2 regions of the Bradyrhizobium sp. RDI18 genome follow, and region 2 is predicted to be linked to the other one. Evidence: predicted binding sites of a transcription regulator. Region 2 holds the regulator's gene; the other holds the start of a gene.

Region 1 (7,330 bases), on a different contig from region 2:
GTCGGCCCGTGCGATCGGCGCTTTTGCGGTCGCCGACGCCGCAGCCCGGCTGGAGGCGGCAATCGCTGGTGGCTCCAACGCATCAGCGCCGCTCGCCGAACTGGACGTGGCGGTTGCGCAGGCGCGGGCAGCGATCGAGGCGGTTCTGCATCGTTCCTGATCGGAGCAGTCCGGATCGGCCAAAATCCCGGTAGAATGCTGCCTCAGGTTTTCGTCTCGACCGCTGGCGCTGCGCGGATCGACCCGTTATAGGACTGCCGGGACCCTTACTATTCCGGCAGCACGAGCGATCATGGCCAAAATCCACTTTATCGACCACACGGGCGAAAAACGAACCATTGAAGTCGAGAACGGCGCGACCGTGATGGAAGCCGCGATCCGCAACGCCATTCCAGGCATCGAAGCCGAATGTGGCGGAGCCTGCGCCTGCGCAACCTGTCACGTCTATGTCGACGAGGCCTGGCGCGAGAAGGTCGGCGCGCCGACCCCGATGGAAGAAGACATGCTGGATTTCGGCTTCGACGTGCGGCCGAACTCGCGCCTGTCGTGTCAGATCAAGGTGAGCGACGACCTCGACGGCCTCGTGGTGTCGACGCCGGAACGACAGGCCTGAACTCCGGAAGACGTCACCGCGCGCGCATCATGTCGGTCTTGCTCCGCGGCGAATCCAGCGCTGAAAATTGGCCAGGATCTCCGGCGTCAATGGCGTTGGCTTGCGCGTAGCTTCGTCAAGCAGCACCGAAACCGATTGCGCCGATGCAACGCATTTGCCTTCGGAGAAAACCACCTGATCGAAGGTGACCGAAGTTCGGCCGAACTTGACGACGCCCAGTCCCATTTCGATCGTACCAGGCCAGCGCAATTCAGCGCGGAAATGCATGTCGAGCCGGACCATGATCCAGGCAAAGCCGTCCGGCATCAAACCATAGCTGGGGTCCTTCATCAGCGTGACGCGGCCGGTTTCGAAATAGGTCGCGTAGACCGCGTTGTTGACGTGCTGGTTGGGGTCGAGGTCGGCAAATCTCACATTGTCCGACAAGCGGTACGGAAAATCCTCCAGACGCGGGGTCGCGTCGGGACGCAAGTGGGCATTCACGGGGCCATCTCCGAAAGTCTCGTTTCCTTACAGCCCACTTGTCGAATGACGGCAAGGGGTTGCCGCGGCCAGCAGTGCGATATTTGGCTTTCCTGTTGCCGCTGCCTTGGCTAGACAGATGCGGCATTTCGCCAGGTTCAACCGAAAAGAAGCTGATATGAGCGAAGCGATCAAAACCGATGTGCTGATTATTGGCGCGGGTCCGTGCGGCCTGTTCGCGGTCTTCGAATTGGGCCTGTTGGACATGAAGGTGCATCTGGTCGACATCCTCGACAAGATCGGCGGCCAGTGTGCCGAACTCTACCCGGAGAAACCGATCTACGACATTCCCGGCATTCCCTTCGTCACCGGGCAGGGCCTCACCGAGGCGCTGCTGGAGCAGATCAAACCGTTCGGTGCGACCTTCCATCTCAACGAGATGGTGGAGACGATTGAGAAGGTCGGCGATCCGCTGTTCCGCGTGACCACCGATGCCGGCAAGGTGTTCGAGTGCAAGGTGGTGGTGATTTCCGCGGGCGGCGGTTCGTTCCAGCCCAAGCGTCCTCCGGTGCCGGGCATCGAGGCGTATGAAGGCACTTCGGTATTCTATGCCGTGCGCAAGATGGAGCAGTTCCGCGACAAGAGCATCCTGATCGTCGGCGGCGGCGATTCCGCGCTCGACTGGACGCTCAATTTGCATCCGATCGCCAAGCGCGTGACGCTGCTTCACCGGCGCGACGATTTCCGCGCCGCGCCGCACAGCGTCGAGCAGATGCGTGCACTGGTCGCGAGCGGCAAGATGGATCTGAAGATCGGTCAGGTGACGTCGCTCGACGGCGAGGGCGGCAAGCTGTCGGCGGCGATGATGAAGGGCAACGACAATGCGGTCTCGAAGATCGAGTGCGATACGATGCTGCCGTTCTTCGGGCTGACGATGAAGCTCGGTCCGGTTGCGAACTGGGGCGTCGCGCTCGAGAACAATCTGGTTCCGGTCGACACCGCGGCGTTCGAAACCAATGTTCCCGGCATCTTCGCGATCGGCGACATCAACACCTATCCCGGCAAGCTCAAGTTGATTTTGTCCGGATTCCATGAGGGCGCGCTGATGGCGCAGAAGGCGCACCGCTACGTCTATCCGGACAAGCGGCTGGTGTTCCAGTACACCACCTCGTCGTCGAGTCTGCAGAAGAAGCTCGGGGTCAGTTGATTTCCCAAAAAGGACGTTCGCGGAACTTTCTCGGGGGCGCGCCTGCCGATCGTCACTGGAACCGTCCGCGAAATGGCCTTAGTCTGCGGCCATTCATCTAGGGAATTGATCAGGTGATGACGATGCGCAAGCTGACCGTGTTTCAACTGATACTCCCGCTTCTGATCGGGCTCGCGTTCGCCGGTGAACTTGCCGCGCAGCCGGCTGAACCTTCTGCCGCCGGGCTGTGGGAGAAGGTCGAGAAGGGCAAGCCGGTCGGATGGTTTCTCGTCGTCGATCGCAATGGCGCCTTCGAGGGCGTGTTCGCCAAGCTCTTTTCCGAACCCGGCGATGCTCCCAATCCGACCTGCTCGAAATGCACTGACGATCGAAAGGATGCGCCGTGGCTCGGGCTCTCCTTCATCCGCGACATGAAGCGCGAGGGATTGAAGTACGAAAACGGCAACGTGCTCGATCCGCGCGATGGCAAGATCTACAAAGCGAAGATGACGCTCAGTCCCGATGGGCAGACGCTGACGATGCGCGGCTATCTCGGCATCTCGCTGCTAGGCAGAGATGAGGTCTGGACGCGGCTGCCGGATACGGCGCTGGCGCAGGTCGATCCCGCGATCATCGCAAAATATCTGCCGGCGCAGGCCGCAGCGATGAAGCAACCCGCCGGTGCGGCAAAGGCCCCCGCAGCGCCCAAGAAGACCACTGCACCAGCACCGGCACCTGCACGCTAATTCAATCCGGTTCTGCCTGGTGGACGCGGCACTTCCGGCAAAACCGGTATTGGCTGCATTGGTTGCGAGGTGACTTCAGGCACCGCCGCATCGAGCTGCAGCACGGCGGCGGCGGCCGGCACGGCGGCATCCGCCATCGCGGCGTGGCCCTCGGCGCTCGGATGCACCGCGCCGCCATAGACCGCGGACAACACGCCCCAGGTCGCATCATGGATATCGGATGGCTGCTGCGATGCCGGCAGGCCTTGCGGGTAGGTCATGGCGGCGAAGTAGCTGTCGTTGGCGTCGCGGATCCAGCGCGCGCGCGGCAGATAGGCGCGGTACTCGCCGGCGCTGCGGCCGCACAGCATCGGCTGGTTGGCGGCCGTGACGAGATCGGGATCGAAGCTGTCGCCGGTCGCCGAGAAACATTGCCGGTCGAATTCGGGATCGCTTTCGGCGCGTGCGCAGAAGCCGTGGCTGGCAAAATTGGCTTGGTGGCTGTCGACGAAGGTCATGCGGTCGGCGCGCGGATTGCGGCACAGGATGCCGCCCTCGCAGAGTGCCAGCGCCCGCAACTGCGGCAGGAATTCGCTCTCGACGAAGTTCGACACGGCCGCCAGCCGCTGCGGCTGGGCGTTGAAGGAGGGGTGAATGTCGAAGCCGGCGCGTCCGCCGGGGCAGGGCGCGCCGCCATTCGACAGCGTCGGATTGGCGTAGGCGGTGTAGACCACCCGCGACAGGTCGCCGCCGAGAAGCGGCTTCAGCGCCTCGCGCAGCTTGGCAAAGCCCTGCGGCAGGTCCCGCGTCATCGCACTGCGTGCGTCGTCCACCGAGGCCATCACGCCGCTGCGCCGAAACAGCGCGCGTTCGGTCGCCGTGTCCACGATGACGTCGGCGACAAGGCCGGAAAAGTAGATGTCGTTGGCGCCGATCGACAGCAGCACCAGGTCGAGCTGGCGGTCCGACTGGCGACGTTTCGCGGCGGCGACGGCTTCACGCAATTCGGCCAGTTGCCCGTTGACGGTGCCCTGGCACGCACCGCCCGATTTCGACGGCAAGCAGTCGCGGGCGCGCTGCGAGCCGAACAGCCCATCGGCAATCGTGGCGCCCGTGCAGGCCAGCGGCAGATAGGTCACCGCGATGTGCGGATATCGTACGGCAAGGGCCAGTGCGGTCCGGGTCTGATAGCTGTAGAGCGAACGGTGGCAGGCAGGGTTGAACCAGAGCGCGCTCTGCCGCTGCCAGACCGTCAGCAAATCGGGCGCCTCACACGCGCGCCCGCCCTTGTAGCCCGCGCGGCTCGGCCGGTAATATTGCGAGGCCGCCGTTCCGAGGTAGGAGCGGAAGCAAAAACCTTCATCGGCGAGCGCAATGGGACGGTCCGGATTTCCCTCGCCGGAAGCGATGCTGTCGCCGAGGCCTGCGATGAAGATGTCGCGCACCGCGATCTCGGTGAAGACGCGCTGAGTGCCCTCCGAGGAAGATACGTCGGCGGTCACGACTGTGGTGCGGCCATAGCGGACGCGGAGATTGACCGGTTCGGCGCAGTCGAAAGTGGAAGTTTGCGGGCCATCGCCGTCGTCGACCGTCCAGGCGCAGGTCGCGCCGACCGGCACCGGGCCCGTCAGGCGGATCACGACCGGATGATCGATCGGCGTCAGATAGCTTTCTTTGGTGTTGTCGCGCGTGCAGGGCTCGCTGACGCGGCCCGCAAGATCGATACAGAGCCGGTTCACGGTGTTGCGCGCCCAGCCGCGGCCATCGCTCTGGATCGCCAGCACCTGCTCCGAAGCCAGCACACTGCGGCCGCGTCCGCTTTCGGCATGCAGCAGGAAATCTCGCTCCTCGCGGAACAGGCGGAAGCGGTTACGCACCTCCCAGGAAATCTGCAGCGGCCCGTAGCCGCGGGCGGTCTGGGCTTCCGCAGCGGACGTGATCATTCCAGTCAGCACGCCTGCAAGCAGCGCGGCCGACATCATCGAACGTAGGAGAATTCCAGCCATGGCGTCGTTTGACGTTAGTGGTAAGGCAGAAATAAGAGAATGAGGCAGCTTCGGCCCAAAACACCAGACGGCGCAGATAACGACGCCGTTACCAGCTTCAGGGTTGCCGGCCCTTGATCGGTTGCCGCACCCTGGCCTTGGCCGTACAGGCTTCGCTGAGCCGGCGCCGTTCCTGCCAGGGCTGCACCACGCTGAGCCAGACTTCGCGCGTCCCCATGATCGAAATCGAGATGCCGAAGGGGATCAGGAAGTAGAGGATCCGGAACACCACCAGCGTCGCCAGCAATTCTTCCCTGCCGAACTGCGGCAGCGCCACCAGCATCGCCGCGTCGAACACGCCGATGCTGCCGGGCGCATGGCTGGCAAAACCAAGCAGCGTCGCCAGGATGAATACCACCGCCAGCGAAACGAAATCGATGTGCGGCGCCATCGGCATCAACAGATACATCGCCAGCGCGCAGAAGCCGAGATCGACGACGCCGATGAGGACCTGCAGCAATGTCAGCCGGGCGGAGGGCAACACGACCTTCCAGCCGTTCTGGCCGAGTTCGCGGCGGCCCTCGCCCATCAATAGCCAGACGAAATAGGCGGCGATGCCGGCAAGGCAGCCGATCGCGATCAAGCGGTTCATGGCCGGCGGCAACAGGTCCATCGCCGACGCCGCCTCGGGATGCCAGGCCATGCCCAGGCCGAGCACGAACAGATTGCCGAGCCAGAAGGTGAGGCCCGAAAGGAAGCAGATTTTTGCGACATCGATTGCCGTCAGGCCGTAGTCGGAATAGATCCGGAACCTGATCGCGCCGCCGGTAAACACGGTGGCGCCGATATTGTGGCCGATGGTGTAGCTCGTGAAGCTCGACAGCGCGGCGATGCGATAGGGCACGTGCGTCTTGCCAATGGTTCGCAGGGCAAAGAAATCATAGAAAGTCAGCGTGCAAAACGCACCCACCACGCACAGCGCAGCCAGCGCGATGCGATGCGGAGCGATTTCGGTCAGCGCAGTCAGAATGACCCCGGTGTCGACGCCCTTGAGGGTGCGCACCAGATGGGTGATCGCAAGAGCTATGATGAGAAGACTCGCGACAATTCCCAGCCGTTTCCAGCCGATCTTCTCCTTGAAGCCACGCCTGAGCGCGGTCAGCAGCCGATGCATTCATCCTCCCGGCGGGGCGGCAATACGTAAAGATGGGGCCTGTCACGACGGGTGACAGTCGACGGTCAGAGGCACCGTGCGCGAAACCCATAAGCCAAAACCAGGCCGTTGTGCAGCCCTTGACAAGCATGCCTTTTGGCGTCGTTCGCCGCCTTTGTCATACGCCATACATATGTCGCGGCATTAACGAATTTGAGTCGCAACGAGGTCCGTTCCGCGGGCGCTTTTTGCCGCGCCGTTCCGTCCGTTCCATCGCGGCGTTTTCGCGGCTTTCAGGAACGTCCTTTTTCGCAAGCAAGTTAGCCTCCAAACACCGAACATGACGCGCGCGCTCGGCCAGCACGAGGCCTGCGCCCTGCGTGTTCCCAAATGAAGGAGAACCGCAATGGGACTGTTCACGAAAGACATCAAGACGATGAACGACCTGTTCATCCATCAATTGCAGGATATTTACTATGCCGAGAAGCAGCTCGTGAAAGCGCTGCCAAAAATGGCCGAAAAGGCTACCGAGAAGCACCTCAAGCAGGGTTTCCTGAGCCATCTCGACGAAACCAAGACGCATGTGCAGCGCCTCGAAGAGATATTTCGCATGCACGGCGCCGAGGTGAAGGCAGTCGATTGCCTGGCGATCGACGGCATCATCGAGGAAGCCGACGATGTCGCGGGCGAAATCGCTGATAAGGCCGTGCTGGACGCGGCCCTGATCAACGCCGCCCAGGCTGCCGAGCACTATGAAATTACCCGTTACGGCAGCCTGGTCGCGTGGGCGCGGCAGCTCGGCCGCAACGATTGCGCCAGCATCCTGCAGAAGACGCTCGACGAGGAAAAGAAGGTCGACAAGAAGCTGACCTCGCTGGCGGAAGGCAAGGTCAATCTGCGAGCCGCAAGCTGATTCATCGCGCCATTGAGGCAAAACGCCGCGCCGGTACGTAGCCCGCGCGGCGTCTCCGTGCCGGCATGCCTGGCATGCCAAAAAGCGTTTGTTCACCATCCGCGCAACTGCGTCGCGGTGGTTACGCCAAATATACCAATAGCGGTGCTGTTACAGGCCTTCGGGGGTCTGTATGTACCGCGTCCTAACTTGTCTCACTACCGAGCATGACTGGCGTCTGGTCGTGCTTGCCGGTGCCATTTGCTGGCTCGCCAGCGCAGTCGCCATCAGTCTGTTTCATCGTGCCAGGGCCT
Region 2 (7,330 bases):
CTCGCCCGACAGATCGGGATCGATCAGTTCGACATCCTCGACGGTGCCGATCAGCGACTGACCTTCCACCCATGCGTCGTCTTCCGCCACCTGATGCGTCACCGCGCCTTCCGGCACGTCGCCCGGATGCAGGTCGGCCTGCCGCGCCCGCTCGGGCGCCTGCGGCAGGAATTGCAGCAGCATGCCTCCGGCGCGCCAGCGATGCTTGCCGCCGTCGCCGCCGCGCCATTCCTCGCCGACCGCAAGCCGCACGCGGGTCGGGATCTGCTCGGAGCGCAGGAAATATTCATGCGCGGCATCCTCGAGGCTGCCGCCGTCGAGCGCCACCAGTCCCTGGTAGCGGCTCATGTCCGCGCCCTGATCGATGGTCATTGCGAGATGGCCCTTGCCGAGCAGGGCGCCTGAATCCTGCCCGTCCTTCAGCCGCCTTGCGTCGTAGCGCGCATAGGCGCGCAGCCGATCCGGCGACTGGAAATCCACGATCAGAAACGACACCGGACCGTCGGTCTGCGTCTGCAAAATGAAACGGCCATCGAACTTTAGCGCCGAACCAAGCAGCGTCGCCAGCACGATCACTTCACCAAGCAATTTTCCGACCGGCGCCGGATAATCGTGCTTGGTCAGGATGTCGTCGAGCGCGGGGCCGAGCCGGGTCAGCCGTCCGCGCTGGTCGAGCGAGGCGACCTCGAACGGCAGCACCGCATCATCGACGGGAACGGACGAGGGCGCGCGGATTGGCGCCTCGATCGTGATTTTCATGTCGGGGGATTCAGGAACCATGGCGCTCTATCTGGGGATTCGGAATGCAAAACGGAAGGGGCTTGAGAGCAGCGAAACTATCTCCAGCGAATGCAGGGACCCATAACCACAGGGCGTCGTGAGTCAGGCAGAGCGTCAGCCACTGCCTTCAATCATCTGGGCCGCGGCGTATGGGTCCCTGCGTCCGCAGGGACGACGGAGCCGCAGGGACGACAACGCTCATGCCACTTCGTTAAAGCACCAGGCCAGAATGCCTTTCTGCGCATGCAGGCGATTTTCGGCTTCGTCGAACACGACCGACTGCGCGCCGTCGATCACTTCATCGGTGACCTCCTCGCCGCGATGGGCGGGCAGGCAGTGCATGAAGATCGCGTCCTTTTTCGCCAGCGACATCAGCTTCGCATTGACCTGATAGGGCTTCAGCACATTGTGGCGATGTTCGCCGTCCTTGTCGCCCATCGAGACCCACGTATCCGTAACAACGCAATCGGCGCCGCGCACGGCGGCTTCGGGATCGGTGCCGAGCACGATCGGCGCCTGCGTCGCCTTGATCCAGTCCTTCATCGCCTTGTTCGGCGCAAGCTGCGGCGGGGTTGCGACATTGAGCTTGAACTTGAAACGCTCGGCTGCATGCGCCCACGAGGCCAGCACGTTGTTGTCGTCGCCGGTCCAGGCCACGGTCCTGCCCTCGATCGGCCCGCGATGCTCCTCGAAGGTCATCAGGTCGGCCATCACCTGGCAGGGATGCGAGCGCCGTGTCAGGCCGTTGATCACGGGCACGGTGGCGTGCGCGGCTAATTCCAGGAGCGCGTCGTGGTTAAGGATGCGGATCATGATCGCATCGACATAGCGCGACAGCACGCGCGCGGTGTCGGCGATGGTTTCGCCGCGGCCGAGCTGCATCTCGGCACCGGTCAGCATGATGGATTCGCCGCCGAGCTGGCGCATGCCGACGTCGAACGACACCCGGGTGCGGGTCGAGGGGCGTTCGAAGATCATCGCCAGCGTCTTGCCTTCGAGCGGCTTCTTGCCCTTCTCATGCGCTTTCAGCTTCGCCTTCATGGTGGCGCTCAAGGCCAGCATGCTGCGCAATTCGTCTAACGGCAGCTCGTTGATGTCGAGGAAGTGACGGACGGACTTGCTCATCATCCCGCCGCCTTCTTCAACTGGCCAGCGGACAGCGCGACACAGGCGCGCTCCAACCTTTGCACGGATTCCTCGATCTCGGCCTCGGTGACGATCAGCGGCGCCAGGAACCGCACCACATTGTCGCCGGCGCCGACGGTAAGCAATTTCTCGTCGCGCAATGCGTTGACGAGATCGCCCGACGGCACCACAGCCTTGACGCCGACCAAAAGCCCCTCGCCGCGCACTTCCGACAGCACGGCGGGATAGCGGTCGACGACGGAGGCCAGTTTCTGTTTCAACAGCAGCGACATCTTCTGCACGTGATCGAAGAAGCCGGGCTTCAGCATCACGTCGAGCAAGGCATTGGCGGCTGCGATCGCCAGCGGATTGCCGCCGAAGGTCGAGCCGTGCGAGCCCGGCGTCATGCCGCTTGCGGCTTCCGCCGTCGCCAGCACCGCGCCGATCGGGAAACCGCCGCCCAACGCTTTGGCCAGCGACATCACATCCGGTGTCACGCCGACGCGCTTATAGGCAAAGAGATCGCCGGTGCGGCCCATGCCGGTCTGCACCTCGTCGAACGCGAGCAACAGGCCCTTCTCGTCGCAGAGCTGGCGCAGTGCCTTGAAGAAAGACTGCGGCGCGGAGCGCACGCCGCCCTCGCCCTGCACCGGCTCGATCAGGATGCCCGCGGTCTGCGGGCCGATCGCTTTCTTGACCGCTTCGAGATCGCCATGCGGCACCTGGTCGAAACCGTCCATCGGCGGCCCAAAGCCTTCGAGATATTTGGCGGAGCCGGTTGCTGCGAGCGTGCCCAGGGTGCGGCCATGGAAGGCGCCCTCGAAGGTGACGAGACGATAGCGCTCGGGATGGCCCTTGGAGAATTGATAGCGGCGCACGACCTTGATCACGCCTTCCATCGCCTCCGCGCCGGAATTGCAGAAGAACACGAGGTCGGCAAAGCTCTGCTCGCAGAGCCGCGCGGCGAGCTTCTCGCCATCGGGCGACTTGAACAGGTTCGACATGTGCCAGAGTTTCGTCGACTGCTCCTGCAGCGCCGCGATCAGGTGCGGATGGCAGTGACCGAGCGCATTCACCGCGACGCCCGAGGTGAAGTCCAAATAGCGCTCGCCATTGGTGGCGGTCAGCCAGCAGCCCTCGCCGCGTTCAGATCCGAGATCGACCCTGGCGAAGACGGGGAGCAGATGCGACGTGGCGCTATTGGTCATGGCAATCACTGAGGTTTGAGACCGGCCTTTAAGACCTGCCTTTGAGACCTGCCGCGAGCGTGCATTGGCGCGAACGCGGCAACAGCCGGTCTTGCGAAAACGAAACGTGCCGCCTCTTAAGGGCGGCACGTGAGAGGCATTCTATGTGGGCGTGGGGCGCTGTCAACACGCCACGGAGCCGCCTTTCCTGCAGTGCAAGGTGCTAAAATCCGTAAGATTGCGGTGTGGTGGAAAACACGCAGTGAAATGCCTAGATGTCAGAACATGTGGACGTTCGGGCCCGGACTCTTGCGCCCGAGTCACGCCATATTGTAGCCTTTGGGCTGTCGGGTACGACATCTCGTGCGGCAGTTCTGATCCCTTAGAGTCCTTTTTGTGCAGGCGTAAACGTTCGGCGCGGTTAGCGCGTCCGGCGAGGGCTAAGGGATTCTGACCGCAGGGATTTTTGAGACGAATGACTCGCCAGCGCTGCCCCCGATTGGCCGGCGCGATGCGAAGGGAAGAGTACGATGACGGTTTTGACCTGGTCCGACGATCGCGTCGAACAGCTTAAGAAGCTCTGGGAAGCCGGACTGTCGGCGAGCCAGATCGCCGCGGAACTTGGAAATGTGACGCGAAACGCCGTGATCGGCAAAGTGCACCGGCTGGGCCTTTCCGGCCGTGCCAAGAGCCCCTCCTCGGCCGCCCCGCGGCAGCGCAAGGCACGCCCCGCCCAGCCGATGATGCGGGTGTCGCGCCCGGTCTCGCGCGGCAACACCGCGCTGGCACACGCCTTCGAAGTCGAGATGGAGCCGGATCCGATCGCCTTCGACAACGTCGTGCCGATGAGCCAGCGGCTGTCGCTGCTCGAACTGAACGAGGCCACCTGCCACTGGCCGGTCGGCGATCCCTCGAGCCCGGAATTCTTCTTCTGCGGCGGCAAGGCGCTCACGGGCCTGCCCTATTGCGCCCACCACTCGCGCATCGCCTACCAGCCCGCCGCCGATCGGCGGAGGCAGCAGCCGAAGCAAACCAGGTAAGGGCGCGCGCCGTTATCTCAACGATGTCGTCCCTGCGAACGCAGGGACCCATAATCACAGTTGTCTGTGGTTATGCTTCGCTGGAGCTCCAGCGCATTTCAACAATCTAGATTTGTGGTTATGAATCCCCGCGCCCCGTGCGCAATTGCGCACTAGGCGGGGACGACGGTTGAACTCGTGGCGACGACAGTAGAGCGCTACGGCTCCACCTTCGCAAACCGGTCGTCCAGCGCGTAACCTGCGCCGCGGACGGTGCGGATCGGATCCTGCTCGCGGCCGGGGTTGAGCAGTTTGCGTAGGCGGCCGATGTGGACGTCGACGGTGCGCTCATCGATATAGATGTCGCGGCCCCAGACGCTGTCGAGCAACTGCTCGCGGCTGAAGACGCGGCCGGGATGCTCGAGGAAAAATTCCAGCAGGCGATACTCGGTCGGGCCGAGATCGATCTGGCGGCCCGAACGCGCGACGCGGCGTTTTTCGCGATCGAGTTCAATGTCGCCATAGGTCAGCACGGTGGCGAGCCGCTCGGGGCTTGCCCGCCGCAACAGGCCCTTTACCCGCGCCAGCAGTTCCGGAACCGAGAACGGCTTGACGATGTAATCGTCGGCGCCGGTCGCCAGCCCCCGCACGCGCTCGCTCTCCTCGCCGCGCGCGGTCAGCATGATGATCGGCAATTGCTTGGTCTCGGGGCGAGCCCTCAAGCGGCGGCACAGCTCGATGCCGGAGAGCCCCGGCAGCATCCAGTCGAGCACGACGAGATCGGGCACGCGCTCCTTCAGCCGCGTGTCGGCGTCGTCGCCGCGGGCGACAGTTTCGACCTCATAACCTTCAGCGTCGAGGTTGTAGCGCAACAGCGTGGTCAGCGCTTCCTCATCCTCGACCACCATTATGCGCGCGCTCATCCTGCTTCCCTCAAGTGTTAGGTACGGTCGTGGCAAAATTCGTCATGTCGCCCTTCGGGCGCTTGTCGAGCATCTGCTGACCCTCGATCATGTAGAACACGGTTTCGGCGATGTTGGTGGCGTGGTCGCCGATCCGCTCGATGTTCTTGGCGCAGAACATCAGGTGGATGCAGAACGAGATGTTGCGCGGATCCTCCATCATGTAGGTGAGGAGTTCGCGGAACAGCGAGGTGCAGATGGCGTCGACTTCCTCGTCGCCCTTCCACACCGCCATCGCCGCCGGCAGGTCGTGCGCGGCATAGGCGTCCAGCACCGACTTGACCTGCGACTGCACCAGATCCGTCATGTGCTCGAGGCCGCGCATCAGTTTCAGCGGCTGGAAATCGTTCTCCAGCGCCGCGACGCGCTTGCCCATGTTCTTGGCGAGGTCGCCGATTCGCTCCAGATCGGTGGCAACCCGCATCGAGCCGACGATCTCGCGCAGATCGATCGCCATCGGCTGGCGGCGGGCGATGGTCAGCACCGCGCGCTCCTCGATCAGATGCTGCAGGCGGTCGATCTCGACGTCGGTGGCGACGACGTGCTTGCCGAGCGCGACGTCGCGGCGGACCAGCGCGTCGACGGATTCGGTGATCATGCGCTCAGCAAGGCCGCCCATCTCGGCGACCAGACGCGTCAATTCCTGGAGGTCGCTGTCAAACGCCTTGGCGGTGTGTTCGGAAGCCATCTTCTATCTCCTCAAATCATGAGCCGATCGGACGGATCATGATTTCGTTTTCTTGTTGAGCATGATCTGTTCGAAAAAACGGTCCCCACTTTTCCGGATCATGCTCAGCCGAACCGGCCGGTGATGTAGTCCTGGGTACGTCGATCGCGCGGCGAGGTGAAAATCTTGTTGGTGTCGTCGAATTCGACCAGCTCGCCGAGATACATGAAGGCGGTCTTGTCCGAGACGCGCGCCGCCTGCTGCATGTTATGGGTGACGATGGCGATGGTGTAATCCTCCGCCAGTTCCTGGATCAGTTCCTCGATCTTGGCGGTCGAGATCGGATCCAGCGCCGAGCACGGTTCGTCGAACAGGATCACTTCGGGCCGCACCGCCACCGTGCGCGCGATGCAGAGCCGCTGCTGCTGACCGCCGGACAGCGAAAGGCCACTGGCGTTCAACTTGTCCTTGACCTCGTTCCACAGCGCGCCGCCGCGCAGCGCCTTCTCGACCCGGCCGTCCATCTCCGACTTGGAGATCTTCTCGTAGAGGCGGATGCCGAAGGCAATGTTCTCGTAGATCGTCATCGGGAACGGCGTCGGCTTCTGGAACACCATGCCGACGCGGGCCCGCAGCAGATTGAGATCGAGCCTGGGGTCGAGGACGTTGGTCTGGTCGAGCAAGAGCTGACCGGTGGCGCGCTGACCCGGATAGAGATCGTACATCCGGTTGAATATCCGCAGCAACGTGGATTTGCCGCAGCCGGACGGGCCGATAAAGGCGGTGACGCGATGGGTGCCGAGCGTCAGGTTGATGTCCTTCAGCGCATGGTGCTCGCCATAGTAGAAGTTCAGGCCGCGCGCGGTCACCTTCGGCGCGGCCTCGGGCAGCGCCGCCTGCGGAACGGGCCCGCTTGCGTTACTCACGGATACGGAGATGTCGGTCATTTGGATGTCCTCTCGGCGCCAAGAATGCGCGCGCCAATATTCAGCGCCAACACGGTGAGCGTGATCAGAAGCGCCCCGCTCCAGGCAAGCTGCTTCCAGTAGACATAGGGGCTCTGGACGAAGTTGTTGATGGTGACCGGCAGGTTCGCCATCGTCTTGGTCAGGTCCAGGCTGAAGAACTGGTTGGACAGCGCGGTGAACAATAGTGGCGCGGTTTCACCGGCGACGCGGGCGGTGGCCAGTAGAACGCCGGTGATCAGGCCGGCGCGCGCGGCGCGGTAGGCGATCCGCCGGATCACCAGCGAGCGCGGCATGCCGAGCGCGGAGGCCGCCTCACGCAAGGGATTGGGCACCAGTCCCAGCATGTCCTCGGTGGTGCGCACCACCACGGGGATCACGATCACGGCCAGCGCGAGGCAGCCGGCAAAGGCCGAGAAGCCACCCATCGGCACCACGATGGCGCCGTAGATGAACAGGCCGATGATGATCGACGGCGCGCTCAAGAGGATGTCGTTGATGAAGCGGATCACCGAGGTGAGCTTGTCGTGCTTGCCGTATTCGGCGAGATAGGTTCCCGCGAACAGACCGAGCGGCGCGCCGATGCCGACCCCGATCACGGTCATCATGATCGAGCCGATGATGG

Evidence for each region. Region 2 encodes PhoB, which activates phosphate uptake and scavenging genes when phosphate is short. Its sites were predicted from a motif close to TGTCATNNANCTGTCAT; they were not measured.
Region 1: ACFXS9_RS05060 (YbhN family protein) is a predicted target of PhoB. The motif match lies at 6,301-6,317, and genes of this name have one in related genera.

The regions. Positions count from the first base shown of each region.
Region 1 is NZ_JBICRN010000006.1:831,985-839,314, reverse strand. Features, by position in the region: gene ACFXS9_RS05090 (Hpt domain-containing protein) at 1-160, shown strand, start outside; gene ACFXS9_RS05085 (2Fe-2S iron-sulfur cluster-binding protein) at 293-613, shown strand; gene ACFXS9_RS05080 (acyl-CoA thioesterase) at 641-1,096, opposite strand; gene ACFXS9_RS05075 (NAD(P)/FAD-dependent oxidoreductase) at 1,254-2,282, shown strand; gene ACFXS9_RS05070 (DUF2147 domain-containing protein) at 2,405-3,007, shown strand; gene ACFXS9_RS05065 (hypothetical protein) at 3,004-4,992, opposite strand; gene ACFXS9_RS05060 (YbhN family protein) at 5,090-6,145, opposite strand; gene ACFXS9_RS05055 (ferritin-like domain-containing protein) at 6,531-7,037, shown strand; gene ACFXS9_RS05050 (EAL domain-containing protein) at 7,210-7,330, shown strand, end outside.
Region 2 is NZ_JBICRN010000008.1:5,718,229-5,725,558, reverse strand. Features, by position in the region: gene ACFXS9_RS36690 (Hsp33 family molecular chaperone) at 1-780, opposite strand, end outside; gene argF (ornithine carbamoyltransferase) at 979-1,905, opposite strand; gene ACFXS9_RS36680 (aspartate aminotransferase family protein) at 1,905-3,113, opposite strand; gene ACFXS9_RS36675 (GcrA family cell cycle regulator) at 3,623-4,132, shown strand; gene phoB (phosphate regulon transcriptional regulator PhoB) at 4,330-5,034, opposite strand; gene phoU (phosphate signaling complex protein PhoU) at 5,045-5,761, opposite strand; gene pstB (phosphate ABC transporter ATP-binding protein PstB) at 5,866-6,687, opposite strand; gene pstA (phosphate ABC transporter permease PstA) at 6,684-7,330, opposite strand, start outside.